3 regions of the Bacillus sp. SCT118 genome follow, and region 1 is predicted to be linked to each of the others. Evidence: riboswitches for the same ligand, from Rfam matches in the RefSeq annotation. Region 1 holds a riboswitch; each other region holds the start of a gene.
What was found. Region 1 has a riboswitch for S-adenosylmethionine ahead of metE (5-methyltetrahydropteroyltriglutamate--homocysteine S-methyltransferase). Riboswitches for the same ligand answer to the same signal wherever they lie in the genome.
Positions count from the first base shown of each region.

Region 2: it holds a riboswitch for S-adenosylmethionine, as region 1 does, so the genes downstream of both, ACQVGT_RS10740 (2-hydroxyacid dehydrogenase) here and metE (5-methyltetrahydropteroyltriglutamate--homocysteine S-methyltransferase) in region 1, are expected to answer to the same signal.
Region 3: it holds a riboswitch for S-adenosylmethionine, as region 1 does, so the genes downstream of both, metN (methionine ABC transporter ATP-binding protein MetN) here and metE (5-methyltetrahydropteroyltriglutamate--homocysteine S-methyltransferase) in region 1, are expected to answer to the same signal.

Region 1 covers NZ_CP191225.1:2,674,830-2,685,245, forward strand. Annotated here, with positions in the region: gene ACQVGT_RS13575 (ABC transporter ATP-binding protein) at 1-1,559, shown strand, start outside; gene thiX (HMP/thiamine ABC transporter permease ThiX) at 1,534-2,298, shown strand; gene rsbRB (RsbT co-antagonist RsbRB) at 2,331-3,164, opposite strand; gene isp (serine protease Isp) at 3,387-4,346, shown strand; SAM riboswitch class I at 4,479-4,634, shown strand; gene metE (5-methyltetrahydropteroyltriglutamate--homocysteine S-methyltransferase) at 4,762-7,050, shown strand; gene ACQVGT_RS13600 (histidine phosphatase family protein) at 7,091-7,717, opposite strand; gene guaD (guanine deaminase) at 7,852-8,322, shown strand; gene ohrB (organic hydroperoxide resistance protein OhrB) at 8,655-9,065, opposite strand; gene ohrR (organic hydroperoxide resistance transcriptional regulator OhrR) at 9,208-9,651, shown strand; gene ACQVGT_RS13620 (organic hydroperoxide resistance protein) at 9,682-10,107, opposite strand; gene proA (glutamate-5-semialdehyde dehydrogenase) at 10,235-10,416, opposite strand, start outside.
Region 2 covers NZ_CP191225.1:2,027,669-2,038,084, reverse strand. Annotated here, with positions in the region: gene ACQVGT_RS10750 (MFS transporter) at 1-208, opposite strand, end outside; gene ACQVGT_RS10745 (FGGY-family carbohydrate kinase) at 306-1,769, opposite strand; gene ACQVGT_RS10740 (2-hydroxyacid dehydrogenase) at 1,787-2,821, opposite strand; SAM riboswitch class I at 2,905-2,996, opposite strand; gene ACQVGT_RS10735 (molybdopterin oxidoreductase family protein) at 3,144-5,186, shown strand; gene ACQVGT_RS10730 (hypothetical protein) at 5,253-5,546, shown strand; partial or broken gene ACQVGT_RS10725 (UPF0715 family protein) at 6,032-6,321, opposite strand; partial or broken gene ACQVGT_RS10720 (hypothetical protein) at 6,406-6,532, opposite strand; gene ACQVGT_RS10715 (hypothetical protein) at 6,601-6,723, shown strand; gene ACQVGT_RS10710 (YozQ family protein) at 6,767-7,060, shown strand; gene ACQVGT_RS10705 (methyl-accepting chemotaxis protein) at 7,175-8,860, opposite strand; gene hpaB (4-hydroxyphenylacetate 3-monooxygenase, oxygenase component) at 9,191-10,416, shown strand, end outside.
Region 3 covers NZ_CP191225.1:884,950-895,365, forward strand. Annotated here, with positions in the region: gene fadE (acyl-CoA dehydrogenase FadE) at 1-1,644, shown strand, start outside; gene ACQVGT_RS04400 (arsenate reductase family protein) at 1,755-2,111, shown strand; gene gcvH (glycine cleavage system protein GcvH) at 2,178-2,561, shown strand; gene ACQVGT_RS04410 (YusG family protein) at 2,617-2,853, shown strand; gene ACQVGT_RS04415 (toprim domain-containing protein) at 2,931-3,293, shown strand; gene ACQVGT_RS04420 (thioredoxin family protein) at 3,295-3,615, shown strand; gene ACQVGT_RS04425 (SCP2 sterol-binding domain-containing protein) at 3,722-4,066, shown strand; SAM riboswitch class I at 4,181-4,287, shown strand; gene metN (methionine ABC transporter ATP-binding protein MetN) at 4,393-5,418, shown strand; gene metP (methionine ABC transporter permease MetP) at 5,411-6,079, shown strand; gene metQ (methionine ABC transporter substrate-binding lipoprotein MetQ) at 6,093-6,917, shown strand; gene ACQVGT_RS04445 (carboxymuconolactone decarboxylase family protein) at 7,203-7,580, shown strand; gene ACQVGT_RS04450 (YuzK family famiily protein) at 7,774-7,911, shown strand; gene sufC (Fe-S cluster assembly ATPase SufC) at 8,105-8,890, shown strand; gene sufD (Fe-S cluster assembly protein SufD) at 8,908-10,221, shown strand; gene sufS (cysteine desulfurase SufS) at 10,221-10,416, shown strand, end outside.

The DNA.
Region 1 (10,416 bases):
CGTTTGAGCTTCAAAAAGGAGAATGTGTTTTATTATTAGGACCGAGCGGATGCGGTAAAAGCTCGCTCGCCCTTTGTTTAAACGGTCTATATCCGGAGGCTTGCGACGGCATTCAGTCCGGACATGTCTTTCTATTTCAAAAGCCGGTCACAGATGCTGAAACCTCCGAAACGATTGCTCAGCATGCCGGGGTCGTTTTTCAGGATCCTGATCAGCAGTTCTGTATGCTGACGGTGGAGGACGAAATTGCGTTCGGACTGGAAAATCTGCAAATTCCAAAAGAAGAAATGACAGAGAAAATCAACGCCGTATTAGAAAAATTACGCATTACCCATTTAAAAGAAAAAACGATCTCAACCCTTTCAGGAGGACAAAAGCAGAAAGTGGCTCTCGCCTGTATTTTGGCGATGGAGCCTGAGCTTATTATTTTAGATGAGCCGACCTCTCTTTTAGACCCTTTCTCAGCGCGGGAGTTCGTTCATCTGATGAAAGATCTTCAGCGGGAAAAAGGTTTCAGCCTCCTCGTCATTGAGCACCAGCTTGATGAATGGGCGCCTTGGATTGAGAGAACGATCGTGCTCGACAAATCAGGCAAAAAGGCGCTGGATGGCCTGACGAAAAATCTATTTCAGCATGAAGCGGAGACACTAAAGAAATTGGGCATCGCCATTCCAAAGGTCTGTCATCTGCAGGAAAAGCTGAGTATGCCGTTTACTTTATCAAAAGAGATGCTGTTCAAAGAGCCTATTCCTGCCGGGCATGCCAAAAAGAAGAAAGCCCCTTCTGGGGAGAGTGTGCTTGAAGTCAGCAGCCTTTCGTTCGCGAGAGGACCGCAGGCGATTTTCAAAGACATCAGCTTTTCGTTGCGCGAAGGTTCTTTAACGGCGCTTGTCGGTCCGAACGGAACTGGAAAATCGACGCTCCTATCAGTTTTGGCCCGTCTCATGAAACCGCAAAGCGGCAAAATCCTTCTTAATGACCAGCCGCTGCAGAAATATAAAGAAAAAGAATTGCGTAAACGGATGGGATTTGTTTTTCAAAACCCTGAGCATCAATTCGTCACCGATACGGTGTATGACGAGCTTCTGTTCGGCCAGAAAGCAAATGCTGAAACTGAGAAAAAAGCGCAACACCTGCTGCAGCGTTTTGGTCTTGCGCATTTGGCTGATCATCATCCGTTTGCGATCAGCCAAGGGCAAAAACGGCGACTGAGCGTTGCTACTATGCTCATGCATGACGTAAAGGTTCTATTATTAGACGAACCAACCTTTGGCCAGGATGCCCGCACGGCGGCTGAATGCATGGAAATGATTCAGCGTATCAAGGCAGAGGGAACTGCTGTCCTTATGATTACACACGATATGGAGCTAGTCTCTTCGTATGCTGACAGCGTGCTTGTGCTTCACGATACGGGCCTGGCCTTTGACGGATCTCCAGAGCAGTTGTTTTCTCAAGAAACAGGGCTTGTCCAAAAAGCAAAGCTCACCCTTCCCCTTCTATATGAATGGATGGCATATCAAGAGGAGGTGCGTGATGAAGCAGCCGTTACATCTCATTAATCCGACTGTGAAAGCGGCGGCGGTTTTTTGTTGTGTCGTCATGCTGTCGTTTATTTACAACCCTTACACTCCGGCATGTTTTTATATCATCATCGTTGCGGGCGTTTTACTGGCGGCCGGAATCCCATTGAAAAAATGGTTGTTGTTTACGATTCCGTTTTTGATTTTAGCATTCGGGTGCGTGTGGACAGCCGCAGTTTTTGGAAAGGTGCCGACAACACCGGATAATTTTTTGTTTCAAGCAGGCCCTATCTCAATTAACAGCGATAATGTGTCTGTCGGCATCTCTCTCGGGTTTCGTATTTTATGCTTCTCCGCCTTATCGATGATGTTTGTTTTTACAACCGATCCGATTTTATTTATGCTGAGCCTTGTCCAGCAGTGCAGGCTCTCACCAAAGCTCGCGTACGGTGTCATTGCAGGCTTTCGCTTTCTTCCGCTGCTAAAGGATGAGGTCCAGCTGATTCAGCAGGCTCATAAAATCAGAGGAGGAGCGGCGGAGAGCGGCATCATTAATAAAATCAGTGCGTTAAAACGATATACCATACCGCTATTGGCAAGCGCCATCAGAAAAGCGGAACGGACAGCGCTTGCGATGGAATCGAAAGGTTTTACAGGAAGCAGAAACCGGACATATTACAGGACATTGAGCGTGAACCGGCGCGACTGGCTGTTCTTTTGCCTCGTTCTCTTGTTATTCGCAGGATCTTTTCTCGTATCTTTCTGTTTTGCCTCATAAAAAATCCGCTATCGACGATAGCGGATTTTTTCTTATTGATGATAATTTAATGCTTGGGCAAGGTTGGTTTTAATGGTAATATTCGAAAAGTCAATCCCCAGCTGTACAGCAGTTTGCGCAATTTCAGGCCTGATTCCTGACAGGGTTGACCGGACACCGATCAGATTGAGCGCCTCAATCAATTTAAAAATCTGGTGCGCCACCATCGTATCCACTACCACAACACCTGACAGATCAATTAACAGATGCTCCACGCGTCTTTTCGCACAAGCTTGAAGCGTGTTTTCCAGAATAAACTTCGCCCGTTCGGTATCAATGTCACCGACAAGAGGCAGCAGAGCTGTTGATTTGCTCAGGGTAATGACAGGTGAGCTTAATTCCAATATCATTTCTCTTTGGGCGTTTAATTGCTGCTTGGCATTCATTTCAGCGTGATCAACGAATGTATAAATGGTGAAATCAAATACTTTTACAATCAAATCTGCCCATTTTTGCTTCTCTCCCGGTTCAAACGCTGACTCATTTTCTTCTGCAAACTTCTCAAAATACTTCGTATATAATCTCCTGTTTCTCATAAACTCCCGAATGACATACTGAACCGGTGTGTCGAGATGTTTTTGATCGTTGGTCAGCTCAATGACCCACTCTTGAAACTCTTCGAGAAATTGTTTTTCCGGTAAAACATACATGTAATTCAGATGCCGGTAAAATTCTCTGTCCTGCTCTTTCAATTCTTCCGTTACTGTTGCATTATGTAGGGCGTAAAGCGAATTCGGATCACTTTCCTCCATCGTTTCAATCCATTCCTCGGCCATTTGTTCCACATGCTCTGAAAAAAATGCATATAATTTTTCATTCAGTTTCATGACACTGCTCCTTTCCCCAACACTATTATAACTTGACTTACAGTTGAATCCCAGTCATACATGCCGAAGCCATCCAATATTTTGAAGATTACTAATTCTTTGGTGTGTATCCTATTTTTTCAAAATGCTTCAAATGGCTCTGTCCGAGCGCTTGCTTTTTTCATATAATATGAGGCAACACCCTTGAATCCACTTGAAAGCATAAAAAAGGAGGGCTTTTTTATGAATGGTGAAATCCGCTTGATCCCGTATGTGACGAATGAGCAGATCATGGATGTAAACGAGCTTCCTGAGGGCATTAAAGTGATTAAGGCGCCAGAAATGTGGGCAAAAGGGGTAAAAGGCAAAAATATTAAAGTTGCTGTATTAGACACGGGCTGCGACACAAGCCACCCTGATTTAAAAAATCAAATCATCGGCGGAAAGAACTTCACGGATGACGACGGCGGCAAGGAAGATGCGATTTCCGACTACAACGGACACGGCACACACGTCGCCGGAACGATTGCAGCTAATGATTCAAACGGAGGCATTGCCGGAGTCGCGCCTGAGGCAAGCCTATTGATTGTGAAGGTTCTTGGCGGCGAGAACGGCAGCGGACAATACGAATGGATAATCAACGGCATCAACTACGCGGTGGAACAGAAAGTCGACATCATCTCAATGTCCCTTGGAGGGCCAAGCGATGTGCCAGAGCTGGAAGAAGCAGTGAAAAACGCAGTGAAAAACGGAGTGCTTGTCGTTTGTGCAGCGGGAAATGAAGGTGACGGCGACGAACGCACAGAAGAGCTTTCCTACCCCGCAGCTTATAATGAAGTGATTGCAGTTGGATCTGTTTCTGTAGCGCGAGAATTGTCAGAATTTTCTAACGCAAATAAAGAGATTGACCTTGTGGCACCAGGAGAAAACATCTTATCCACCCTTCCCAACAAGAAGTACGGTAAGCTGACCGGCACTTCAATGGCTGCCCCTCATGTCAGCGGTGCGCTTGCTTTAATCAAAAGCTATGAAGAAGAATCATTTCAAAGAAAGCTTTCTGAATCTGAGGTTTTCGCACAGCTAATCCGCAGGACACTTCCTCTTGATATTGCAAAAACGCTGGCAGGCAATGGATTCCTGTATTTAACAGCTCCTGATGAGCTCGCAGAAAAAGCAGAGCAATCACATTTGTTGACCCTATAAGATTATTTTTCTTATATAATATACACCACATCATGTAAATAAAAATTTCAAATTCTATGTTGACAATGAATTTGAATTACTGTTAAGATTACCAACAAATGATTCAACTTTTCAAAAAATTAATAACATTTTCTCTTATCGAGAGTTGGGCGAGGGATTGGCCTTTTGACCCCAACAGCAACCGACCGTAATACCATTGTGAAATGGGGCGCACTGCTTTTCGCGCCGAGACTGATGTCTCATAAGGCACGGTGCTAATTCCATCAGATTGTGTCTGAGAGATGAGAGAGGCAGTGTTTTACGTAGAAAAGCCTCTTTCTCTCATGGGAAAGAGGCTTTTTGTTGTGAGAAAACCTCTTAGCAGCCTGTATCCGCGGGTTAAAGAGAGTGTTTTACATATAAAGGAGGAGAAACAATGACAACCATCAAAACATCGAATTTAGGATTTCCGAGAATCGGACTGAACCGTGAATGGAAAAAAGCACTTGAAGCGTATTGGAAAGGCAGTACTGATAAAGATACGTTTTTAAAGCAAATCGACGAACTATTTTTATCCGCAGTAAAAACACAAATTGACCAGCAGATTGATGTTGTGCCTGTTTCTGATTTCACACAGTATGACCATGTACTCGACACAGCAGTCAGCTTCAACTGGATCCCGAAACGGTTCAGACATTTGACTGACGCTACCGATACATACTTCGCTATCGCCCGCGGAATCAAAGACGCTGTATCTAGTGAAATGACAAAATGGTTTAATACAAATTACCATTACATCGTTCCGGAATATGACGAGAGCATTGAGTTCCGTCTGACAAGAAACAAACAACTCGAAGATTATCGCCGGATCAAACAGGAATACGGTGTGGAAACAAAGCCTGTGATTGTCGGCCCTTATACGTTCGTTACGCTCGCTAAAGGCTATGAACCGTCCGAAGCAAAAGCGATCCAAAAACGCCTTGTGCCATTATATGTACAGCTTTTGAAAGAACTTGAAGAAGAAGGCGTAAAATGGGTTCAAATCGATGAGCCGGCGCTCGTTACCGCCTCTAGTGAAGATGTCCGCGGCGCAAAAGAGTTATTTGAAAGCATTACAAGTGAGCTTTCATCCTTGAATGTGCTTTTGCAGACGTATTTTGATTCTGTTGATGCGTATGAAGAGCTGATCTCTTACCCGGTTCAGGGAATTGGCCTTGATTTCGTTCACGACAAAGGCAGAAACCTAGAACAGCTTAAAACACATGGTTTTCCGACAGACAAAGTGCTGGCAGCCGGCGTTATCGACGGACGCAACATTTGGAAAGCGGACCTTGAAGAGCGTCTCGATGCCGTTCTTGATATTCTCAGCATTGCAAAAGTTGATGAACTGTGGATTCAGCCTTCCAGCAGCCTGTTGCATGTTCCGGTAGCGAAACATCCTGATGAGCATTTGGAAAAAGACCTATTGAACGGATTGTCCTACGCAAAAGACAAGCTGGCCGAGCTGACAGCTTTGAAAGAAGGCTTAGTATCAGGAAAAGCGGCGATCAGCGAAGAGATTCAGCAGGCTAAGGCTGATATCCAGGCGCTTAAACAGTTTGCAACAGGCGCCAATTCTGAACAAAAGAAAGAGCTTGAGCAATTAACTGATAAAGACTTCAAGCGTCCGATTCCGTTTGAAGAACGTTTAGCCCTGCAAAATGAATCTCTCGGCCTTCCGCTTTTGCCGACGACAACGATCGGCAGCTTCCCGCAGTCTGCTGAAGTGCGGAGCGCACGCCAAAAATGGCGGAAAGCTGAGTGGTCCGAAGAACAGTATCAAAACTTTATCAATGCGGAAACAAAAAGATGGATTGATATTCAGGAAGAATTGGAGCTTGATGTCCTTGTTCACGGCGAATTTGAACGGACAGACATGGTCGAATACTTCGGTGAAAAGCTGGCCGGTTTCGCCTTCACTAAATATGCCTGGGTTCAATCATACGGCTCACGCTGTGTCCGCCCGCCAGTCATTTACGGAGATGTTGAATTTATTGAACCGATGACAGTGAAAGACACAGTCTACGCACAGTCATTGACTTCCAAGCATGTAAAAGGAATGCTGACGGGCCCGGTTACAATCTTAAACTGGTCTTTCCCTCGAAACGATATCTCGAGGAAAGAAATCGCCTTCCAAATCGGGCTTGCCCTTCGCAAAGAAGTTAAAGCGCTTGAAGACGCAGGCATTCAAATCATTCAAGTCGATGAACCAGCGCTGCGCGAAGGCCTTCCATTGAAAACCCGCGATTGGGATGAGTACTTGACTTGGGCGGCAGAAGCATTCAGATTAACCACTTCTTCCGTGAAAAACGAGACACAAATTCATACACATATGTGCTACAGCAACTTCGAAGATATCGTTGATACAATCAATGATCTTGATGCCGATGTGATTACAATCGAACATAGCAGAAGCCACGGAGGATTTTTAGATTACTTAAAAAACCACCCGTATTTGAAAGGGCTTGGCCTTGGTGTATATGACATTCACAGCCCTCGTGTGCCGTCAACTGAAGAAATGTACAATATTATCGTTGATGCGCTTGCCGTCTGTCCGACTGACCGCTTCTGGGTAAATCCGGACTGCGGATTGAAAACAAGACAGCAGGAAGAAACGGTTGCAGCATTGAAAAACATGGTTGAAGCCGCAAAACAGGCAAGAGCACAGCAGACACAGCTAGTATAATTTGAAAAAACCATCTGCATTTGGCAGATGGTTTTTTCTATTAGAAAGCGGAAATCGGTTTCCGATGCTTCCCGTCCCCTTCTATTATTATTTCGGCTGTTCCATTTTCATCAAATTCCACAAGGCTCAATGATGTATCATGTATGTAAGCAGAATTCCATATGTCATTAACGCGTCTTCCCTTTATGATATTTAACAGCATTAATATAAAGACAGAATGGGTAACCAAGAGAACATTACCGGAAGAATGGCTGTCTAAAATCGTTTGGAGTGCCAGCCTTACCCGGTTTTCAAAGTCAAAAAACGTTTCACTTCCCTGCTGGCGATAAGCTTCGGGATAATGAAAATAAGCGTGAAAAAGATCTGGTTCGTCCCTTTCAATATCCTCTTGTTTTTTCCCTTCCCATGAGCCCAGTGACATTTCTCTGAACATATGATCTATCACCAGCGGGAGCCTGCGCGACCCTAGTGCGGTTTTTGCTGTCTCTTCTGTCCGCTTGCTCGGGCTGATGTATACCTGATTCAATTCAATATCCTTCAGACGCTCCCCAAGAGCACGGGCATTGTACAGCCCAAGTTCTGTTAAATCAGAATCCATCCAGCCCTGCATCCGTTTTTCTACGTTCCATTGGGTCTGTCCGTGTCTGGCAATATATAAATGCAGCATGATTACCCCTCCTCTTTTCTCCTCTTATCTTAGCAAATCCCCCAAAAACTTTGTTTATTTTACACTTTTTTGAGAATGTTCTTTGCCCTTTTTTCGGCTATACTAATAACACTCTATTGACAGGAGGGATTGGGATGAATCATGAAACGTTCTTAAAACGGGCTGTCACTCTCGCATGTGAAGGAGTGAATGCAGGAATCGGCGGGCCTTTTGGAGCCGTTATCGTGAAAGACGGAGTCATTATTGCCGAGGGACAGAACAACGTCACAACAAGCAATGATCCGACTGCCCACGCGGAAGTCACTGCTATTCGGAAAGCCTGTAAGGTGCTAGGAGCATACCAGCTTGATGACTGCATTTTGTATACGAGCTGTGAACCATGCCCAATGTGCTTGGGCGCCATCTACTGGGCCCGGCCTAAAGCCGTTTTCTATGCAGCTGAGCACACTGACGCTGCCGAAGCCGGGTTTGATGATTCATTCATTTATAAAGAAATTGATAAACCTGCTGAAGAAAGAACGATCCCCTTTTATCAAGTGACTCTTATGGAGCATTTATCCCCGTTTCAGGCATGGCGGGATTTTGCCAACAAGAAAGAATATTAAAAGGATCAGGCATGTGCGGCCTGATCCTTGTTATTTCTCCAAGTAGCCGCTTTGCCCTGTGCAAATACAAAACAGCAATCATGCGAGCCGGAATTCAGCTTGGCAGACACCGAGCCAGCCGCCCCCTTCATCTGTAACTTTTGCAGGCTTTAAACGCTGTGATCGCTTCTCTGACGTTTTATCAATAATCTGTGCCCACTCCTACCCCGTTCCGCGTCAATTCATAATGGATATAAGTCTGAATCCATTTATAAGAAATGTCTCAGACCTCGAAAAGATCACACCCGCTCCGACACAAAAAAACATCCTGAGAACCCTCAGGATGCCGGTCATTATTTTAATTCTAGTTTTACATCAACATTTCCTCTGGTTGCCTTTGAGTAAGGACAGAATTCATGAGCGGCGTTGACAAGCTCTTGTGCCTTTTCCCGATCTAAATCTTTCGTGTTCACAACAAGTGTGACACCAATTTTAAACCCGCCGTCGCTCTCATCCTTCATGAGGCTGACCTGCCCTTCAATCTCCGAATCAATTTCGATATTCTGCTCTTTGGCTACGTGTTCGAGCGCGCCGCCGAAGCATGCAGCATACCCTGCCGCAAAGAGCTGTTCCGGATTTGTGCCGGTTTGTCCTTCTTTTTTGGCATTTGGCATGACAATATCAAAATCAAGAACACCGTCATCTGATGTAATATGTCCTGCCCGTCCGCCTCGCGCGGTTACTTTTGCTGTAAATAGTGACATATTTCCCAACCTCCTTATTTGTATCTAGTTGTTATATTTCCCTTTCTGATCTTTTTAAACATGCTAAGTTTGCCGAGAATAGGAAAAGTGAGGTTTTTCAGATACAATAGAATCGAATGACAAAAAAGAGTTGGTGAACAAAATGGAAAATAAATTTGATCATATGAAATTGGAGAATCAGCTTTGTTTTTTGCTATATGCGAGTTCGCGGGAAATGACAAAGCAATACAAGCCGCTGCTTGATAAGCTGAATATAACATACCCTCAATATTTGGCTTTGCTATTGTTATGGGAACATGAAACGCTTACTGTCAAAAAAATGGGCGAACAGCTGTATTTAGATTCAGGGACGCTCACTCCGATGCTTAAACGAATGGAACAACAGGGTTTGATTACGAGAAAAAGATCTGAAGAGGATGAGCGGTCCGTGTTGATCAGCCTGACAGAGGACGGAGCGTTATTAAAAGAAAAAGCGGTTGATATTCCAGAGACAATTCTGGGGCTCTCAAAGCAGTCTGGGGAGGATCTCAAACAGTTAAAATCCGCTCTATATACATTGCTGGAAACACTTCATCAAAAAAATTGAGGATGCCTTGTACAGGCATCCTCTTTTTATTTATTCAGCAACTTCAAGTGTCACATCAATATTTCCGGAGGTTGCTTTTGAATACGGGCAGACGCCGTGCGCTTTTTTCACAAGCGCCTCCAATTCTGATGCACTGACTCCTTCTCCTTTTACTTGCAGCGTCACACCCAGCTTATAGCCCTGGTCTGCTTCATCCTTTAACAGGCTTACATTCGCCGTAACCTCTGTCTCTACTTTTACCCGTTCTGTTCTTGCGACAAGCTGCAGGGCGCTGTCAAAGCAAGCTGCATAACCTGCTGCAAACAGCTGCTCTGGATTTGTCGCTTTTTCTAATTTCTTGGCTCTCGGTGTCCCCGGCATTGCGACATCAAGCTCAAGAACGCGGTCTGATGAAATGACCTTTCCTTCTCTTCCTCCTACCGCTGAAACAGTTGCTGTAAATAATGGCTGACTCATTTTTCATTCCCCCAATATATTTTATACAATTAAATTGTACACAATTAAATTTGATATGTCAATTTTTCTCGTATAAAAAAAAGCTAATCTCGTTACAAGATTAGCTTTTTCATTGAACATTGCCCCGCTATTCACGGATTTGCCCAGTTCCTTTAATGATGTATTTTGTAGAAGTCAGTGCAGGAAGCCCCATCGGTCCTCTTGCATGAAGCTTTTGCGTGCTGATGCCGATTTCGGCTCCGTAGCCGAATTCAAAGCCGTCGGTAAAGCGGGTTGACGCGTTATGATAGACAGCAGCAGCATCGACAG
Region 2 (10,416 bases), 650 kb from region 1:
CTTCGAGACATACACCCGAAAACCAGGAAGCTATGGCAAGCGCAATTCCATATATACTAAAAATGGAAGCGGACTGCTGAACGGTGAGCCCGTTTTCGATCAAAAAAGGACTGAGCCAGCCTTGTTCAAGGCCATCTCCCATCATAAACAAAACAACCCCTAAAAATCCCCAGGCAAGCCGCTTCGGTATTCCTATTTTATCCAACATATCTGTCTCCTCCTTAGATGCTCATATCAATCAATTACCGTATTACCTTATTAAAGTTGAAAATTAAATGATTCCTCAAAACAGCAGAAATGCCGCCTTAAATTAATACTTTGCTTTCTGAACCTGAAAAAAAGCGCTGTGTTCGCTTCCATTTCTCATATAAAGCCAATTCTGTCTGACAGTCCTTCGGTTCGATCACCCGGACATTTGCTGACATCTCCTCCGTTAATTGAAAGATTTCATTGCAAATGACTGCAGCTCCAACAACAGATGCCTGATGATATCCCTCTTGGACATAGACCTTTTTTTGAAGAAGGTCCGCGATATATTGAGTGAGCGCTTTGCTTTGGAATCCCCCTCCGCACACCCAAACATAGTCACGTTCAAACGGAGTAACCTCTGTTAAAATGTCAAAGTTCCATTTGATTGAAAATGCGATCTCTTCTAGCGCTGCACGTACAAAATGTGCCCTCTTTAAATGTGCTGACAGCGGGGCATCAAAAAGAAAACCGCCTCTCGTTAATGCATTCTTTTCAGCCGATAAATAAGAGCCGAGAGCCGCTACACATGCATGGTCTTCTTTTGCAAGTGCAGAAATCTCCTCCTCCATTACTTCGTACGTTTCATTCGGATAAAAAATCTGTTTTAATTTTTGATAATTCAAGCCGGTAATTCCCGGATTCGTTTCCACAAGCCAATGCCCTTGATCTGTGTGACAGTTCAGCCAGGCTTTATGTTTTGTGTCGCCATGATTCGCAGTAATTTTGGTTATTGGCGTTGTTGTCCCTGATACAATGACAATGTCCTCAAGTCCAGCTCCGGTGCTTTTGACAGCCAGCTGTGTATCCCCGCCCCCTGCTATAACCTTAGCATTTATTGAAAGGCCTAATTCGGATGCATATTCATTTGCTATCGTTCCAATTGCTGTCCCCGCTCTAACAAGAGGCGGAAGGATAGATGGAGAAAAGCCAAATATGTCGCACATCTCTACTGACCAAGTGTTTTGCTTCACATCAAACAACAGGGTTTCTGTTGCCTGTGATGGTTCATATGTTAATATTCCGCTCAGTTGGTACGTCACCCAATCACTGATGCTAGTAAAGCTTGCAGTCTTTTCCCATAAAGAGGGCTGGCGCTGTTTTAATCCATAAAGCTTGAGCGCAGAAAAAAGTGCGGTTGGCAGGCGGCCTGTGCGGCTGTATATCTCTTCCCGATCGGGAATGCTCGCCTCCCACTCTCGACCGCGATTATCGATGTTCGGCAACCCGAGAAAAGGATTGCCGTTTTGATCGATCAGAACAATTCCCTGTCTTTGGCTCGTCGATGTCAAACCAATGATGTCAATATCATGCGAACGGGATAGCGCACGTTTTGCCAAATTCATCACCTGCTTCCACAGCACCTGAGGAGAAAAATAACGGCTGTCCGGGTAAAGCGTCTCTGTGGAATACACAATGTCCTCCCGTTCAACTGTTAGAACACTGCCAGTTACACTCACGACCGCTACCCTCGCATTGCCTGTGCCAATATCAAAAACGAGATAGCCTTTTTGTTTTTTCATTCTCTTAGCCTCCTTTCTTATCCCCCTGTTTTCAGTTCGTCCTTGTTATACACTGTCGGAATATTAAGAGTTTTTTCACCCTTCCACTTTTTGAGGGCTTCATTCAGTATCGTCACGTGATGATCCTCCACTTCAAATGTTGCTCCAGCGAGATGCGGTGTTGCCAGAACATTAGGCAATGAAATCAATTCATAATCTGATTCCTCTGGAGGTTCATGATAAAAAACGTCTAATATCGCACCTCTGATTTTATGTTCTTTTAATACAGATAAAAGATCTTCACGGTTTACAACAACTGCTCTTGAAGTGTTGACGAAAATCGCACTCTCTTTCATCAGATCAAAATACTTCCGATCAATAAGTCCAAGTGTTTCCTCAGTACGAGGCAGATGGACAGAAACGATATCACTGTCTGAAAACACCGTTTTAAGAGATACTTTTTCATACAGCGGATGATCGTCTTGAATGTATGGATCGTAATACTTTATTTTACAGTCAAATGCAGTCAGCAGTTTTGCAATCCTTTGACCAACCGCCCCGAACCCAATCATGCCAACCGTTTTTCCTGATAATTCATTTCCTTTAAATTTGACATAAGCCTGTAGGTAATCACTGTCCCACTTTCCATCCTTCAGCCATTGATTCGAGACGCTGGTATGGCGGAGAAAGGTAATCACATTTCCAATAAACATTTCAGCAACGGCTTGTGCATTCCGCCCTGGTGTATAAAAAACAGGTATGCCTCTTTTTGAGGCAGCTGCCACATCCACATTGGAGGGCATTCCCCTGCAAACACCGGCAAATGAAAGTTCGGGAACAGAAGCAAATACGCTGTCTGTTACCTGATCAAGCTCAGTAATCAAGCCTGTCGCATTTGTTGCTTTTAGCAGCTGAATGAGTTCATCTTCCCGATATGCCCGGCCTTGTTCCTTCCAAGATTGATAAGCAACTGAGCCAAACAAGTTTTCTAGCTCTTTTCGTCCTTCTTCGTTGTACGGTGCTGTAACCAAAACCGTCATGGTGCAAAACATCCTTTTCATCGTATTTTTCATAAAAAAAATCTCTTTCCGAAGATGGAAAGAGATTCATATATAGGCGCGCTCTGTTACAGGCAGACGCCGGTATAAACCTTGCTTTCCTATCTTTCAAGCTGTCGCTTGCTGGAATTGGCACAATAATGTTGCCGAGGTTTCATAGGGCCAGTCCCTCCACCTCTCTGGATAGAAAATGTTGAGTATGTAATTTTCAGAATAAAGAATACGTTTATCATAAAGAAGTCTCATATTGATGTCAATCTCTTTTTTCAGAATTGACGTTATCATCGGAAATGTTATAATTCTTACAAAATATCTAACTAGAGAGAGGAACTGGGCCATGAAATCTTTTGCCACACAACAAAACGGCATTTTCAAATCCGTTTGCTCGCTGGACTGCCCGGATCAGTGCGGATTGTTAATACATAAAAAAGACGGGAAAATCGTAAAAGTGCAAGGAGACCCTGATCATCCTGTCACAGCTGGAAACATATGCAACAAAGTCCGGAATATGACGGAGCGCATCTATGATGAAAAGCGGCTGACTACACCGCTCAAACGAACAGGTGCGAAAGGCCAAGCGATATTTGAACCGATTTCCTGGGAAGAGGCAATCGATACGATCACCTCCCGCTGGAAACAGCTGATTGATGAAGAGGGAGCTGAAAGCATACTTCCTTACAGCTTTTACGGAAACATGGGGAAATTGACAGCTGAAGGAATGGACCGCCGCTTTTTTTACCGCATGGGGTCAAGCCAGCTTGAACGGACGATTTGCAGCAAAGCGGGATCTGAAGGCTATAAATATACAATGGGCATAAGCGCGGGAATCGATCCTGAGGAAACTATTCATACAAAACTATTTATTTTTTGGGGAATCAATGCGGTCAGCACAAACATGCACCAAATTACAATCGCCCAAAAAGCGCGAAAACAAGGTGCCAAAATTGTAGTGATCGATGTGCATAAAAATCAAACAGGACGTCTCGCAGATTGGTTTATTCCAATAAAGCCTGGAACCGACAGTGCACTTGCTCTTGGCATCATGCACATTTTATTTAAAGAAAACCTTCATGATGAAGCATTTCTGTCCGAGTACACGGTTGGCTATGAAGAGCTCCGTGAACACGTGAAACAATATGATCCTGAAAAGGTGTCGACGATCACCGGTGTCAGTACCAAAGATATTTACCGACTGGCAAAAATGTACGGGGAAACCTCCCCTTCTTTTATCAGAATCGGAAACGGACCCCAGCATCACGATAACGGCGGGATGATTGTAAGGACGATTGCCTGTCTTCCGGCGATCACCGGCCAATGGCTGCACACAGGGGGCGGCGCAATTAAGCATAACAGCGGAATTTTAGAATATAACACAAATGCCTTGCAGCGGCCCGACTTATTGCAAGGGCGCACACCGAGGTCGTTTAATATGAATCAGCTTGGCAAGGTGCTTTTGGAAACAGACCCGCCGATTCGCTCTCTTTTTATTTACGGAACAAACCCGGCCGTCGTTGCGCCGGAAGCAAACAAGGTCAGACAGGGCTTGCTGCGGGAAGACTTGTTTACTGTGGTTCATGATTTGTTTTTAACGGAAACGGCTGCATATGCGGACATTGTACTGCCTGCAACATCCGCTTTTGAAAATACTGATTTTTACACCTCCTACTGGCACCATTACATTCAGCTTCAGCAGCCGGTGATCAAGAGATATGGGGAAAGCAAGTCTAACACTGAGGTGTTCCGATTACTGGCTGAAGCAATGGGATTCACAGACCAGGAGCTTAAAGATTCAGATGAAGAATTAATCCGCCAGGCGCTTGACCATCCAGATAATCCGCATTTGGCAGAGATTGATTACGATGCACTTGCTAAGCATTCATTTATGAAAGCGAAACGCGAAAAGCCACTGTTTCCGGGCGAACTTCCAACGCCAAGCGGAAAAATAGAATTATATTCAGAAAAAATGAAACAAGACGGCTTCCCGGCTTTACCGACATATACACCTCTTGTAACCGATAATGAACATCCGTTTATGTATGTTCCGGGGCCAAACCATAATTTCTTAAACTCAACATTTTCCAATAATGAAAAACACATCAAACTTGAAAAGACGCCAAAGCTCTTTATCAACACAAAAGATGCTGAAGAACACGGAATCGTTGATGGGGCACCTGTACGAATTTGGAACAGCCGGGGAGAATGCCAGCTGACCGCTGCAGTTGGAGAACAAGTACTGCCAGGTGTCGTTGTCAGCCAAGGATTATGGGCGGATGAACAAGGAAAAAAACAGCTTGTAAACGCGCTAACCCCAGACCGATTGTCCGATATGGGCGGCGGCGCCACCTTTTTTTCAGGCCGTGTACAGATTGAAAAGGTTTGAAAAATAATGAAACCCGGAGTATGCCAAGCCCGTATAACATAACATCGACATAATGGAGGCATACACATGGACGTTTTTTTAGGAATTGGTATTGCTTTGGCTGGATATTTTATCGGTGAAGGCTTAAAGCAGATGAACCATACAAAAGGTAATGAACAAAATGATATCTTGCTTATAAAAGAACGGGATATTTACTTTTACATCGGACTTTTTTTAGGAATAACAAGGTCTGAAGCAAAACAGTTAGCTGGAGACATGGCAGACCTGCCTTACATCGAAATAAACGGAAAAAAATATGTACAGAAACATATGTTAAAAGATTGGACATTCACATTAGTTGAAAAACATCAGGGTGAATAAAACAAATCTGAGGAGAGCGAGATTCATTGTCACGCTCTCCTCTGTTTAGCTGTATGGATTGACCGCCACCAAAACTTTGTTCCATAAGCGCTGATAAAACGATAAACCACCATCTATGTGGTTTCCTCAAACGGCTCGAGATGCCCGTTCCACAACAATAGTTTTTATATTCCATTGATGACGTGATGTTCTTGATGAACGTATGTATCGTAAAACACTTAGAAAACCTATTCGGTTTGAATGTGTGCTCTCATTATGTCCCCATACTGCGCCTTTATCTGCGGAGGATTTTTTTAAAAAATATGAAACCTAAAGTTTTTAGATTCATGCAGCAATGTTAGTGCAATACCCTGAATTTTTATTGAACCTCCATATTTCTCCGATTGGTAAAATTTAACCTATATACCGGAAGCTGTACGTTTATAAAGGATCAGAGAATCCCATAACCAGTAAATCACTGCAGTTGCAACACTTAACATATTATAAAAGTACAATGGCAATATCCATGCTATTGATGCAGGTTCATTGATAACAAAAACAGGAAAGCTGCGATAAAAGAAACCACACTGTAAATCAATAGGTACATGACATTGAATGTTCTCGCTTTTTTCTGCAACTTCATTTGAAGCGGAACAGCAAAAAGGCCATACACCACAAAACCGTATAATAAAGCAATTGCTGCCGTAAACAATGCAATTATCATATCGCCATACATAACAAAAGAATAAAACCCTAAAAACAAACCAAATGTAAGGCTGGATAGCCCTAATGTCATTAAATAATATGATGCGCTTTTCACCCTCCTTGTTTGATTTATTCACAGTGCTGTTAGTATAAATTCACAACCTTTGTATTTCTTTTATCGAGATGTCTTCCCCAACAATGCGATGATAAAAAGTTTCAAAAATACGACTTTTTATTAAATAATACGACTGGCATGAAAATGCCTCTCCTGATTGACCAAAGCGCGAATGAAAAAAGTGCATGAATACCTGATCAACAGACAAAATAAGAAGAGTTGATATTCAACACTTTTCGTAAAGGAGTGAAACCAATGAGTAAAAAGGGAATTCAAAATTCAAGTATTGAACAAATGAGAAATGACCATGAGACTGAAACAGCTTTTAAAGCAGATAATCCTAAAAAACATGGTTCTGAGCCTAAAAGAACGAAATAAGTTCTTACCCGCACTAAAATATCAATAATCTGGAGGAAGAAAAGTGACTCAAAAAAATGGAGCCGACAGACCTGATGATTATAAAAGATTTTCTTCATTAGACAAGGAATATGATTTTCAGCAATCTATAAGCAGCAATACTGAGACAGAAAGTGTAAACACTGAAACACAAACTCATAACAAAGAAAACAAAAATGACACAACAGATGTTGCCGGGAAATACTTTGAGCCCTCAGATTATAATGGAAGCACGCAATTAGAAAAAGGATTGGCTGAAACTCATGAACAGGTCAGCGATGACTATTTTGAAGGGACAATCGATCAAAATTTGAACTAGCCATACAAACGGAGCTAACTTAAAAGAAGTCAGTTAGCTCTATTTGTAGAAACAACCACAGTAAAGTAGCAAACCCCCACCGAATAGGATGGGGGTTGCACGTAAGTAGCCTGTTTAATATTTAAAACGATTAATGACGGTTTGAAGTTCTTCTGCCAACTGAGATAGAGATTCTGCGGCATAGGAGATTTCCCCCATTGAATGAAGCTGTTCCTGTGATGAATTTGCAACCGCTTCTGTATTTGCAGACGTTTCTTTTGTTCCAGCGGCCAATGTATGAACTGTGTGCTGAATCACTTCAACGCCTGATGTAAGCTGTTGAGTTGCCGCTGCGACTTCTTGTATTTGAGAAGTGACCTGTTCCACAAGGTTCAGTATTTCATTGAAATTTCCTGTTGCCTCTTGAGAAAGAACAATACCTGAGCTCACATTTTCTTGAACAACCTTAATATTGTTTACCGTTTCTATCGATTCATTTTGGATGGTCGCTACCACCGATTGGATGTGGTTTGCAGATTTATTTGTTTCATCCGCCAACTTCCGAACTTCTTCTGCCACCACAGCAAATCCTTTTCCTTGCTCTCCGGCTCTGGCCGCCTCGATCGCTGCATTTAGTGCCAACAAATTTGTCTGCTCTGAAATCGTCGTGATAAGCGAAGAGATATTGCTGATTTCTGCTGTGCTCGCTACCAATGTTTGCAATCCATTGCCGGCTGAATCTACAGATTTATCAATGAATTTCATCTGATCTAACATCTTGTTGACGGACTTAGAGCCTATTTCAGCCTTGTCTCTCATCGAAGAAGAAAGATCTGCTATGTTCCCTGTATTTGAAGCAACAGATGATATACTGTCTAATAATTCAGTAATGGATTCCGCACTCTTTTCTGTCATTGAGCTTTGCTTCACATTGCTTTCGGCAGCCATCTGCATGGCGCGGGAAATATGTTCAGATGTTGATTTCGATTCTTCCGCGCTTGCCGATAATTCTTCGGAGGAAGCGGCAACTTGTTCAGATGAGCTGCTGATCTGCTTCACAATTTGAGTTAATGAGTGAGTAAAAGAATTAAACGATTGGGCAAGCTGGCCAAATTCATCTTTATTTTTCACTATGACTTTTTTAGTTAAATCAGCCTCGCCATGAGCAATTTCCTCTAGCTGCTTATTCATGCTTCTTAGTGGCACCATAATGGACTTTAACAGCATTATGCTTAGAACAATGCCTAATATTACTGATATCCCTGTGACAATGATAATGAGCGATTGACTCATTTTCCCATTGCCTCGTATTTCATCCTTTAGATCCTCCACCTCTTGATCCAGGCGATCAGACAGCTTATTGACAGCCGGATCTACGACTTCTTTTCTTAATGTTCTTTCTTCTCCAAAATGGATGGTTTCTGCTTTTTTAGGATTTGAAGAGTAGGCTGTTACTACTTGCTGATTCAAAGCTCTATACTGAGTAAAACTTGTCTTAATGTCTTCAATATTGGATTGATACTTCTCTTCATCAATCAAGTCATTAACCCGATCAAGGCTCTTTAAGACATCGTCTGCTTTTTCCTTCATACCCTCGTCGTATTCTTTGTCTCCGGTAATCAAGAAGCCTCTTTCATCATTTGATAACCCGGTCAATTCATATTGGATGTGTTTTATCTCTTTTTGGAATTCCATTTTGTCTTTAAGTTCTTCATTCTTTTTCACAGTAGAAGAAATCATAAATACTGAGGAGCCTCCAATTCCAATAATTGAAACAACTAATATTGATATAATCCCCAGCAATTTTGTTTTCACTTTCATGTGTCGTTTTCCCTTTCCGCACGATGTAATGGCTGAAATAAAATATGTTCAAGCGCGTTTGAATCCAATTCGCTTACGCTCATGTCCATAATATCGACACGTGTTATCAAGTTTTATAGTGCTATTTTCATATGAATAAGCAAATTCTTTACGGCTCTGAATCTTCAGAAAGGCTTCAAGAAAAATTGGCTGTCTTTTGTCGTATAAGTCACTCTTCTCATTTTCTATTAGGCATACAAAAAAGGCTTTTCCCACCTCAAATTGGCTGAACCGGCTGTTTTCTAGAAAATATAATACAATACGCAGCATAATATGAAGGAGCGAACTTTAATGGGGATCATCAATGGTAAAGAATTCATTGACCGATTGAATAAACTAGAAAACGAAATATGGTATGATGGCGAAAAAATAAAGGGTAACATTTCTGAGCATCCTGCATTTAAAGGAATAATCAAAACAAAAAGCTCACTTTATGAATTGCAAACAAAGGATGAGTTAATACATGAAATGACTTATTGCCTTCCTGGAGATGATGATCGAATCGGCATTTCCTATCTCCAGCCTAAAACCAAAAATGATTTTAAAAAAAGAAGGCACATGATTGAACATTGGGCTAGACATACTCACGGAATGATGGGGAGAAGTCCGGATTACATGAATACGGTTATGATGAGCTTTGCTTCGTCAGCGGAGCTTCTCAAAGATAAAGAGAATTGCTTTCCTGACCATATACTAGATATGTATGAACAAGCTGCTAAGCATGACCTTTCCTTTACCCATACATTCATTACTCCGCAAGTGAACCGGTCACAGTCCTATTTTGGGCTAAGTGAAAAACCGATATCTGCTAAAGTCATTGATAGAACCGAAAAAGGTTTAATGATTCATGGCGCACGACTGCTTGCAACACAAGGCGGGCTGACCGATGAAATCTTGGTTTTTTCAGCGCCTAAATTTTTCTTTGAAACAGATGAAGCTTATGCTTTTTCAATCCCTTCTAATACAAAAGGCGTAAAATTCATCACAAGAGAATCATTTGTATTAAGCGACTCTTCCTTTAATCATCCCTTAAGCTCAAGGTATGAAGAAATGGATTCAATTGTGGTTTTTGATCATGTGTTAGTGCCGTGGAATCGTGTGTTTTTTTACGATAATGTGGAAGCAGCTAAAGATTTTATGACAAAAAGCTCCTTTCATGCCTTTACCTTTCACCAGGTTGTCATTAGGCAAATGATAAAAATTGAATTTCTATTAGGTGTTGCACAGCTTCTTGTCGACACCATTAATGTTTCCGAATATCAGCACATCCAAGAAAAGCTCTCAGAAATCATTGTGGGATTGGAAACAATCAAAGCGCTCATTGACAAATCGGAAAATGATGCTCAGTTAGATGAATTCGGCTATATGCGCCCCTGTTTAATTCCTCTCCAAGTCATCAGTACGATCATTCCTAAGCTATATCCTCGATTTACTGAAATCATACAATTAATTGGAGCTAGCGGAATGGTGACACTGCCTACCGAAAATGCATTTGACTCAGAGATACGGGAAGATCT
Region 3 (10,416 bases), 1.8 Mb from region 1:
GATGTTCTTCCTCATATAGATGATATCGAAAACCATCAATTCGAGCATTCTGTCAGACTGTTGAAGAAAGCGGGCGAACTAGGGCTGCTTGGCGCCGATGTGCCGGAAGAATACGGAGGGCTCGGCCTTGATAAAATCAGCTCGGCACTCATCACTGAGAAATTTTCGCGTGCGGGAAGCTTTTCTCTTTCTTATGGCGCGCATGTCGGTATCGGTTCCTTGCCGATCGTCTTTTTCGGATCAGAAGAACAAAAGAAAAAATATTTGCCTGGACTCGCTTCAGGCGAAAAGATCGCCGCTTATGCTCTGACTGAGCCTGGCTCTGGGTCTGATGCACTTGGAGCAAAAACAACAGCTGTGCTGAATGAAGCAGGAACCCATTATGTATTAACAGGGGAAAAACAGTGGATTACCAACTCTGCCTTTGCCGATGTATTTGTGGTTTACGCTAAGGTAGACGGCGACAAGTTTTCAGCCTTTATTGTAGAAAAAGAGTTCCCGGGTGTCTCGACGGGACCGGAAGAAAAGAAAATGGGAATCAAGGGATCATCGACAAGAACCCTCATTCTGGATCAAGCTGAAGTGCCAAAGGAAAACCTGCTCGGAGAAATCGGCAAAGGGCATGTCATCGCCTTTAATATTTTAAACATCGGCCGTTACAAACTGGCGGTTGGCACAATCGGCGCATCTAAACGCGTCATCGAGCTGTCTGCGGCATACGCAAATCAGCGCCGCCAATTTAAAACGCCGATTGCTGGTTTTTCATTGACACAGGAAAAAATCGGGACAATGGCCTCAAGGCTGTATGCGATGGAAAGCTCTGTATACAGAACCGTCGGGCTGTTTGAAGACAATATGAGCCAGTTCACGGCTGAAGATCTCAAGGACGGCCGGCAAATTGCCAAATCGATTGCGGAATACGCCATCGAATGCTCTCTGAATAAGGTATTCGGCTCTGAAACGCTTGATTATATCGTTGATGAAGGCGTGCAGATTCATGGAGGCTACGGCTTTATGCAGGAATACGAAGTAGAAAGGGCCTATAGGGATTCAAGGATCAATCGGATTTTTGAAGGCACAAACGAAATCAACCGGTTAATCGTGCCAAGCACCTTCCTGAAAAAAGCGCTTAAAGGCGAGCTGCCTTTATTCGAAAAAGCGCAGTCGCTGCAGGAAGAACTCATGATGCTTATGCCTGAAGAGCCTGGAAGCGGCGTCTTAGAGCAGGAGAAATATATCGTCAAGCAAGCCAAAAAAATTACGTTGTTTGCTGCCGGCCTAGCCGCGCAAAAATACGGAAAAGCGATCGATCGTGAGCAAGAAATTCTCGTGAACGTAGCGGATATCGTCAGCAATGTATACGCAATGGAATCAGCCGTGCTCAGAACGGAAAAGGCCATTGCCGCACAAGGCGCTGAAAAAGCAGCGCAAAAGGTGCTGTACACAGAAATTTTCGTTCAAGAGGCCTTTAACGAAATTGAAGCGCATGCGAAGGAATCCCTTATCGCAATGGAAGAAGGAGATTCACTCCGCATGATGCTTTCCGCTCTGCGCAAGCTGACACGCGTAACGCCTAAAAACGTGATTCAGAAAAAACGCGAGGCGGCGGCAGGCATTTTTGAGGCTGAGAAATATATTGTCTGATTGGCCATGAGCTCCGCATGCGCGGAGCTCTTTTTTAAGAAGCACTGTTTTAGGTTTTTAAAACAAACTGTGTTAAAATAACCTCGATTATTTTATTGAGGGGGAAGAAGATGTCGTTAACTTTTTACTGGTACCCTAAATGCGGAACGTGCCGCCAAGCAAAGAAGTGGCTTGAAGAGCATGGGAAAGAAATAAACGAAATACATATTGCTGAGCAGCCGCCAAGCAAAGAAGAATTAAAAGCGCTTTATGAAAAAAGCGGGCTGGATCTCAAGAAATTTTTCAACACGAGCGGCATGAAATACCGCGAGCTCAATCTCAAGGAAAAGCTGTATCACATGTCAGAGGACGAACAGCTCGAGCTGCTGGCTTCAGATGGTATGCTGATCAAACGCCCGCTTACAACAGACGGCGAAAAAGTGACTGTCGGATTTAAAGAAGACCAATTTGAAGAAAACTGGGCTTAATGTAAATTTTTTTTGAAAAGTGTGGTATCTTCTAATTATAGTGCTGTAAAAAATGGAGGGATTCAATTGAGCATACCAAAAGATTTGCGTTACTCAGGAGAACACGAGTGGGTAAAAGTTGAAGGAGAAAAAGCCAGAATCGGAATTACGCATTTTGCCCAGTCCGAATTAGGCGACATCGTGTTTGTCGAACTTCCTGAAGTGGGCGCTGAAATCAAAGCGGACGAGCCATTCGGCAGTGTTGAATCCGTTAAAACGGTATCTGAGCTTTATGCACCGATTAACGGAACGGTTGTGGAAGTAAACGAAGATCTTGATGACAGTCCGGAATTCGTCAACGAATCTCCGTACGAAAAAGCATGGATGATCGTCGTTGAGCCATCTGACGCTTCTGAAATTGAAAAACTGATGACAGCAGAGCAATACGAAGAGATGACACAAGAAGACTAAAACAGGATAGCCGTAAAAGCAATTGGACACGCTAACGTTATGGGAGGTGTCCAATATGGCTTTCGACAAACAAAAGCTCGATGTCACCAATGACGTGACAGGCCGCTTTCAAAATGGCCGGCTCTCGTTATATCATGATAATGAGATGATCGGCCAAATGACAAGCATGAATGAATATGAGCTTAAGTCCGGTTATTCCTTTGAAAATGAGAAATTTTATAAGACAGCCGATGTGGTCTCTGGAGACGACGCAAAATATGTAGATTGTGACTACGAAAACGGCTGGTGTTAATGTTGGCGGTGAATTTCACTGCCTTCTTTTACAATCTGAACGTTTCAAATTTGACGCGGCAGGTGAACAAGATGAAGATGGATGAGCTGGAAAAGGTTATGATTGTCGAGGGGAAATCAGATAAAGAGAAAATCGAAAGCGTCCTGAATGAGCCGGTGCGCATTATCTGCACAAACGGAACAATCAGCCAGCTGAGGCTTGAGGAATTGGCTGACGAGCTTTATGATAAAGACGTCTATATATTAGTTGATGCTGATGAATCAGGTGAGAAATTGAGAAAACAGCTGAAGCGTGAATTTAATGAAGCCTGCCATCTCCATATCGACAGAGCCTATAAGGAAGTAGCGGCTGCGCCCAGGCACCATGTCGCCTCTGTATTGCTGCGTGCGAATCTGAATGTCCATACTATTTTTCTTGAAAGAAAGTCCCGAGGTGTATAGCATGAAAGAACTCCAAGAACACGAACTTGACCACATTGAAGATGATGTGTACCTTCTATATTTATATACTCCGTTTTGCGGCACCTGCCAGCTTGCAAGCAAAATGCTGACAGTGGTGAAAGAAATGCTGCCTGATGTCGCCTTCTATCAAAACAATGTCAATTACTCTCCGACATTCGCAAAAGCGTATCAAATTGAAAGCGTCCCTTGTTTTCTGCTGTTTAAAGGCGGAAAGATGGTCGAAAGAGGATATGCATTTCATTCCGTTTCTTATTTATATGAGCTGATCAAACAAAAATCATCTTCCGCATCCCATTTATGACATATTTCTCAGCATATCCAATGAAATTGTCGTTCGTTTTATAAAGGGGTTCTTGCGACAAAGAGAGAAATGTGTATGTATGACCAACAAATAGGAGGTTGTACATATGGAGAAAGCGGAAGTTTTAGAAGATGAGTATCAGCATCTGTTTTTAAAACCCCTTTTGAATGCCTCAACATTGCTCATTACCTTCCAAGGAGAAGCAGAAGCCTTAACCGTCTCAATAAACGAACAGGGAGAAATGAAAAAAGTTTCCCCGCCCCAAACGTCCAACCTGACCTTTTACGGAAACCAAACGGAAATTATTGATTTATTGCACGGAGACATTTCCCTTCAGCACCTGATTCAGAGCGGAAGCCTCAAAGTAAAGGGATCATTCAGGGCCCTGTTAAAACTGGAAGCCATTCTCTGGCTGACAAATGGATTTTTTCAGAGGATTTTAAAAAATTAAAAAATAATAAATTATTATAATAGTAAAAGTTGACATCATTTATTTTATTGACATTTAATCATTCGCCGTGCTATTCTACATTAAGAATTTCCGGACGAAAAAGACTATATATTTCTCTTATCAAGAGAGGTGGAGGGAAGTGCCCTATGAAGCCCGGCAACCATCAACGCTGTTGAAATGGTGCCAATTCACACGAAGCGTTCAGCTTTGAAAGATGAGAGAAAGGCATTTTATATAAGCCTTTCTGCTCAAGTGTGCAGAAAGGCTTTTCTTTTGCAGAAAAAACCGGAAGATTTCTTAGAATAGTGTTAAGGCAGGTGATTGCTTTGATCAATCTTCAGGATGTTTCAAAAGTTTACAAATCGAAACATGGAGATGTCAATGCTGTCCAAAATGTCTCGCTTTCCATTAAAAAAGGTGAGATTTTTGGAATTATAGGATATAGCGGAGCTGGTAAGAGTTCCTTAATCCGTCTGCTGAACGGCCTTGAGAAACCAACCTCAGGAACCGTGGAAGTGGCGGGAACCAAGATTAACGAAGTAAATGGACGCGGTTTAAGAAAAGCACGCCATGAGATCAGTATGATTTTCCAGCATTTCAATTTGCTTTGGTCGCGGACTGTCAGAGATAATATCATGTTTCCTTTAGAAATTGCCGGGGTGAAAAAGAGCGAGCGGATCAAGCGCGCCAATGAACTGATTAAACTGGTAGGTTTAGAAGGAAAAGAAAAATCATATCCGTCCCAGCTGAGCGGCGGTCAGAAGCAGCGTGTCGGAATTGCCAGAGCGCTTGCAAACAATCCGAAGGTTCTCCTTTGTGACGAAGCGACATCAGCATTAGATCCGCAAACGACAGATTCAATTCTGGATCTATTGTCCGATATTAATGAAAGACTCGGTTTGACGATTGTGCTGATTACGCACGAAATGCATGTCATCCGTAAAATCTGCAACAGAGTCGCCGTCATGGAAAACGGCAAGGTGGTCGAAGAAGGCGAGGTTCTCGATGTCTTTAAAAATCCAAAGGAACAAATGACAAAACGATTTGTTCAACAGGTGACAGAGCCGGAAGAAACGAAAGAGACGCTTCAGCATCTTCTTGATGATACAGCATCAGGAAAAATGGTTCAGCTCACATTTGTCGGTGAGTCAGCTGAACAGCCTCTGATTACAGAGATGATCAGAAACTTCAATGTCAGCGTTAATATTCTGCAAGGGAAGATTTCGCAGACGAAGGATGGGGCTTACGGTTCACTGTTCATCCACATTGACGGAGACGAGGAAGAAGTGCAAAACGTGATCCGATTCATTAATGACAAACAGGTGAAAGCAGAGGTGATCACGAATGTTTGAAAAATACTTCCCGAACGTTGATTTAACTGAATTATGGAACGCGACATATGAAACACTTTATATGACGCTGATTTCTTTACTGTTTGCTTTTGTCATCGGGGTCATCCTCGGCTTGCTGCTCTTTCTGACGAGCAAAGGAAGCCTCTGGCAGAATAAAGCGGTCAACTCTGTGATTGCGGCCGTTGTTAACATATTCAGATCGATTCCATTCCTTATTTTAATTATTTTACTATTAGGTTTTACGAAATTTTTAGTCGGCACGATCTTAGGGCCAAACGCCGCATTGCCGGCGCTGGTAATCGGCTCGGCACCATTTTACGCGCGCCTTGTTGAAATCGCGCTACGTGAGGTGGATAAAGGTGTGATTGAAGCCGCTAAATCAATGGGCGCGAAAACGTCTACGATTATTTTCAAAGTGCTGATTCCGGAATCAATGCCTGCTCTTATTTCTGGCATTACGGTTACTGCCATCGCTTTGATCGGCTCAACGGCAATTGCCGGAGCCATTGGTTCAGGAGGCCTTGGAAACCTTGCGTACGTAGAAGGATATCAGTCTAATAACGCTGATGTTACCTTCGTTGCTACTGTGTTTATTTTAATCATCGTGTTTATTATTCAAATCATCGGTGATCTAATAACAAATATTATAGACAAACGATAAGGGAGGATTTACATTGAAAAAGCTATTTTTGGGTGCATTACTGCTTGTATTTGCAGGAGTTATGGCTGCCTGCGGTTCGAATAACGGCGCTGAATCCGGCAAGAAAGAAATTGTCGTTGCGGCAACGAAAACACCGCATGCGGAAATTTTAAAAGAAGCTGAACCATTGCTGAAAGAAAAAGGCTATACGCTGAAAGTGAAAGTGCTTAGTGATTACAAAATGTACAATAAAGCTTTAGCTGATAAAGAAGTGGACGCGAACTACTTCCAGCACATTCCTTACCTTGAGCAAGAAATGAAAGAAAACACAGATTACAAACTTGTGAATGCCGGTGCTGTTCACTTAGAGCCATTCGGTATTTACTCTAAAACATACAAATCGCTGAAAGACCTTCCAGACGGTGCGACAATCATTCTGACAAACAACGTTGCTGAACAAGGCCGTATGCTTGCAATGCTTGAAAACGCTGGATTAATCACTCTTGATTCTAAGGTGGAAACAGTTGACGCAACATTGAAAGACATTAAGAAAAACCCGAAAAACCTTGAATTCAAAAAAGTAGCGCCTGAATTAACGGCAAAAGCATATGAAAACAAAGAAGGAGACGCGGCCTTCATCAATGTAAACTATGCGATCCAAAATAAATTAAATCCTAAAAAAGATGCAATTGAAGTAGAATCAACGAAAAACAACCCATACGCTAACATCATCTCAGTAAGAAAAGGGGAAGAAGATTCTGCAAAAATCAAAGCGCTGATGGAAGTTCTTCACTCTAAAAAGATCAAAGACTTCATCGAGAAAAAATACGACGGAGCTGTGCTTCCTGTATCTGAATAAGACAGAAACCCCGGATGAGAAATCCGGGGTTCAATTATTGACAAAGCCCTAAAACGATATTCGTTTTAGGGCTTTGTCATCTTTTCAGCGTGATTGAAAACCCTTGAAGTCTAGGAAGGCCGAGCATTGGAGCGGAGCGAATGTTGTAATTCGTGAGCACCAACGCGCAGGTCTGACAACGAATGCGAGGGTTTGCTGACACGGTGAAACCCCGGATGAGAAATCCGGGGTTTTCTTCGCGTATTTTCCTAAAAGCTGTTCATAATAAAAAGGAATGTTAAACAGATGGAGGGATTTTCTTTGAATCAAGACAGAGGAAGCATGCAGGACGCGTTAAAACAATATAAACATGGTTTAGGCACATTTGAACAAAAGATGCCGCTGATGGGACGAAAATTTAACGAATTTACTGAACAGTGCTTTGCCGGGAATTCTCTGACTGAAAGAGAAAAACAGCTGATCGCCCTCGGAATTGCCATCAATGCTCAGGACGAATATTGCATGATCTATCATACAAAAGGCTGTCTCGATCAGGGAGCGACAGAAGAAAACATTCTCGAAGCCGTCAGTGTGGCAGCGGCATTTGGAGGCGGCGCAGCTTTCAGCCAAGGCGTGACAGTCGTTCAACAGTGCATTGAGGAATTCGGAAACACCACGCATTAAGAGAAGGAATATTCCGAAAAACCATTCTCATTTGAACTGAGTGGATGCTTTCGTCTCATCTGCTGCTATTTCAAGCCATATCCTTTTTGCGGCATCCAACGAAGCACTGATACAATAGAAAGCAAATATATGAAGGGATTGATTCATTATTTGCAGCAGCCAGGACAGACTGAACCTCGATTATACGTCAGAAATGGAAAAAGCGATGCAGCTGTCACATGGAATTGGATACGAGGAATACGGACGCCGGCTGGAAACAAGAATGAAAGTAGAGCGGCAGAGAGAGCTTGATTATCAAAAAAGCAAGCGGATTTCTGCGGGCGCTTATTGAGAAAATCAATCTTTTAAAAAAGGGTGGGAATCCACTCTTTTTCTTTTTCAATGGCTTTAATAAAGTGCCGATCTTTGTTAAACTTGAGGAATGTGCGAGGCACGATAAAAAGTTGTATTTACTTTTCATTTGTTATAAAATTAGAATGAGAATAAAATGAGAATAATGATTATATATTTTTGGAGGTATAGATATGGCTGCTTCAACATTAACGATCAAAGATCTTCACGTTGAAATCGAAGGAAAAGAGATCTTAAAGGGTGTAAACCTTGAAATAAAAGGTGGAGAATTCCACGCAGTAATGGGCCCGAACGGAACTGGTAAATCCACTTTATCAGCTGCTATTATGGGGCATCCTAAATATGAAGTAACAAAAGGCAGCATCACGCTTGACGGCAAAGATGTACTGGAGATGGAAGTGGACGAGCGTGCGCAGGCAGGCTTATTCCTTGCGATGCAGTACCCAAGTGAAATCAGCGGTGTGACAAATGCCGACTTCCTTCGCTCAGCAATCAACGCGCGCAGAGAAGAAGGCGATGAAATTTCTCTTATGAAATTCATCCGCAAAATGGACGAAAACATGGAGTTCCTTGAAATGGACCCTGAAATGGCTCAGCGCTATCTTAACGAAGGTTTCTCAGGCGGGGAGAAAAAACGCAACGAAATCCTTCAATTAATGATGATTGAACCGAAAATCGCCATCCTTGATGAAATCGACTCAGGTCTTGATATTGACGCTTTGAAAGTTGTATCTAAAGGAATCAACAAAATGCGCAGCGAAAACTTCGGCTGCCTGATGATCACTCACTATCAGCGCCTGTTAAACTACATCACTCCGGATGTTGTTCACGTTATGATGCAAGGCCGCGTTGTAAAATCCGGCGGTGCAGAGCTTGCACAGCGTCTTGAAGCAGAAGGTTATGACTGGATCAAACAAGAACTTGGCATTGAAGACGAAACTGTTGGCCAAGAAGCGTAAGCGTTAGGGGGATTAATATGACACTAGGTACAAAACTATCCGTAGATCAGGAGTATCTCAAAAGCTTTTCCGAAAAGCACCAAGAACCTGCCTGGCTGAAGAACCTGCGCTTACAGGCTCTTGAACAAGCTGAGGATCTGCCGATGCCGAAACCTGACAAAACAAAAATCACAAACTGGAACTTCACGAATTTCGCGAAGCATACAGTTGATAACGAACCGCTTTCTTCATTAGAAGATTTGACTGATGAAGTGAAAGCGCTGATCGACGTTGAAAACGAAGATAAAACATTATACGTACAGCGTGACCAGACGCCGGCACATCTTTCTCTTTCTCAAGAATTGAAAGACAAAGGCGTCATCTTCACTGATATTCTGACTGCTGCACGTGAGCACAGCGACTTGGTGGAGAAATACTTTATGAAGGATGGCGTGAAGGTTGACGAACATAAGTTAACTGCACTTCACGCGGCTCTTGTTAACGGAGGAGCATTCCTTTATGTTCCGAAAAATGTTCAGGTGGAGACGCCGGTTCAGGCTGTTTATGTCCACGAAAGCAATGATACAGCTCTATTCAACCACGTGCTGATTGTGGCTGAAGACCACAGCTCTGTAACATATGTAGAAAACTACATCAGCACTGTAAACCCGAAAGACGCTGTCTTCAATATTATCAGTGAGGTCATCACAGGTGATAATGCCAGCGTGACATACGGTGCGGTGGATAATCTGTCAAGCGGTGTGACAACTTATGTGAACCGCCGCGGTGCTGCGCGCGGACGCGACAGCAAAATCGAGTGGGCTCTTGGCCTGATGAACGACGGCGACACGATTTCCGAAAACACAACAAACCTTTACGGTGACGGCACATACGGCGATACGAAAACGGTTGTTGTCGGAAGAGGAGAGCAAACAGAAAACTTCACAACACAAATCATCCATTTCGGTAAAGCTTCTGAAGGCTATATCTTGAAGCACGGTGTGATGAAGGATTCCGCTTCTTCTATCTTTAACGGAATCGGCAAAATCGAACATGGCGCTTCTAAAGCGAATGCGGAGCAAGAATCACGCGTGCTGATGCTTAGCGAAAAAGCACGCGGAGACGCAAACCCTATTCTTTTAATTGACGAAGACGATGTAACTGCAGGACATGCGGCATCTGTCGGCCGTGTGGACCCTATTCAGCTTTACTACCTGATGAGCCGCGGAATTCCGAAAGAAGAAGCAGAACGCTTAGTCATTTACGGATTCCTTGCACCGGTAGTAAATGAACTTCCGATTGAAGGCGTTAAGAAACAATTAGTTTCTGTTATCGAAAGGAAAGTGAAGTAATGAATATCACAGATATTCGTGAACAGTTCCCGATCCTTCATCAGCAAGTGAACGGACATGATCTCGTTTATCTCGACAGCGCGGCGACTTCCCAGAAGCCGCGTGCTGTCATTGAAACACTGGATAAGTATTATAACCAATACAATTCCAATGTTCACCGGGGCGTCCATACACTTGGAACCAGAGCGACAGATG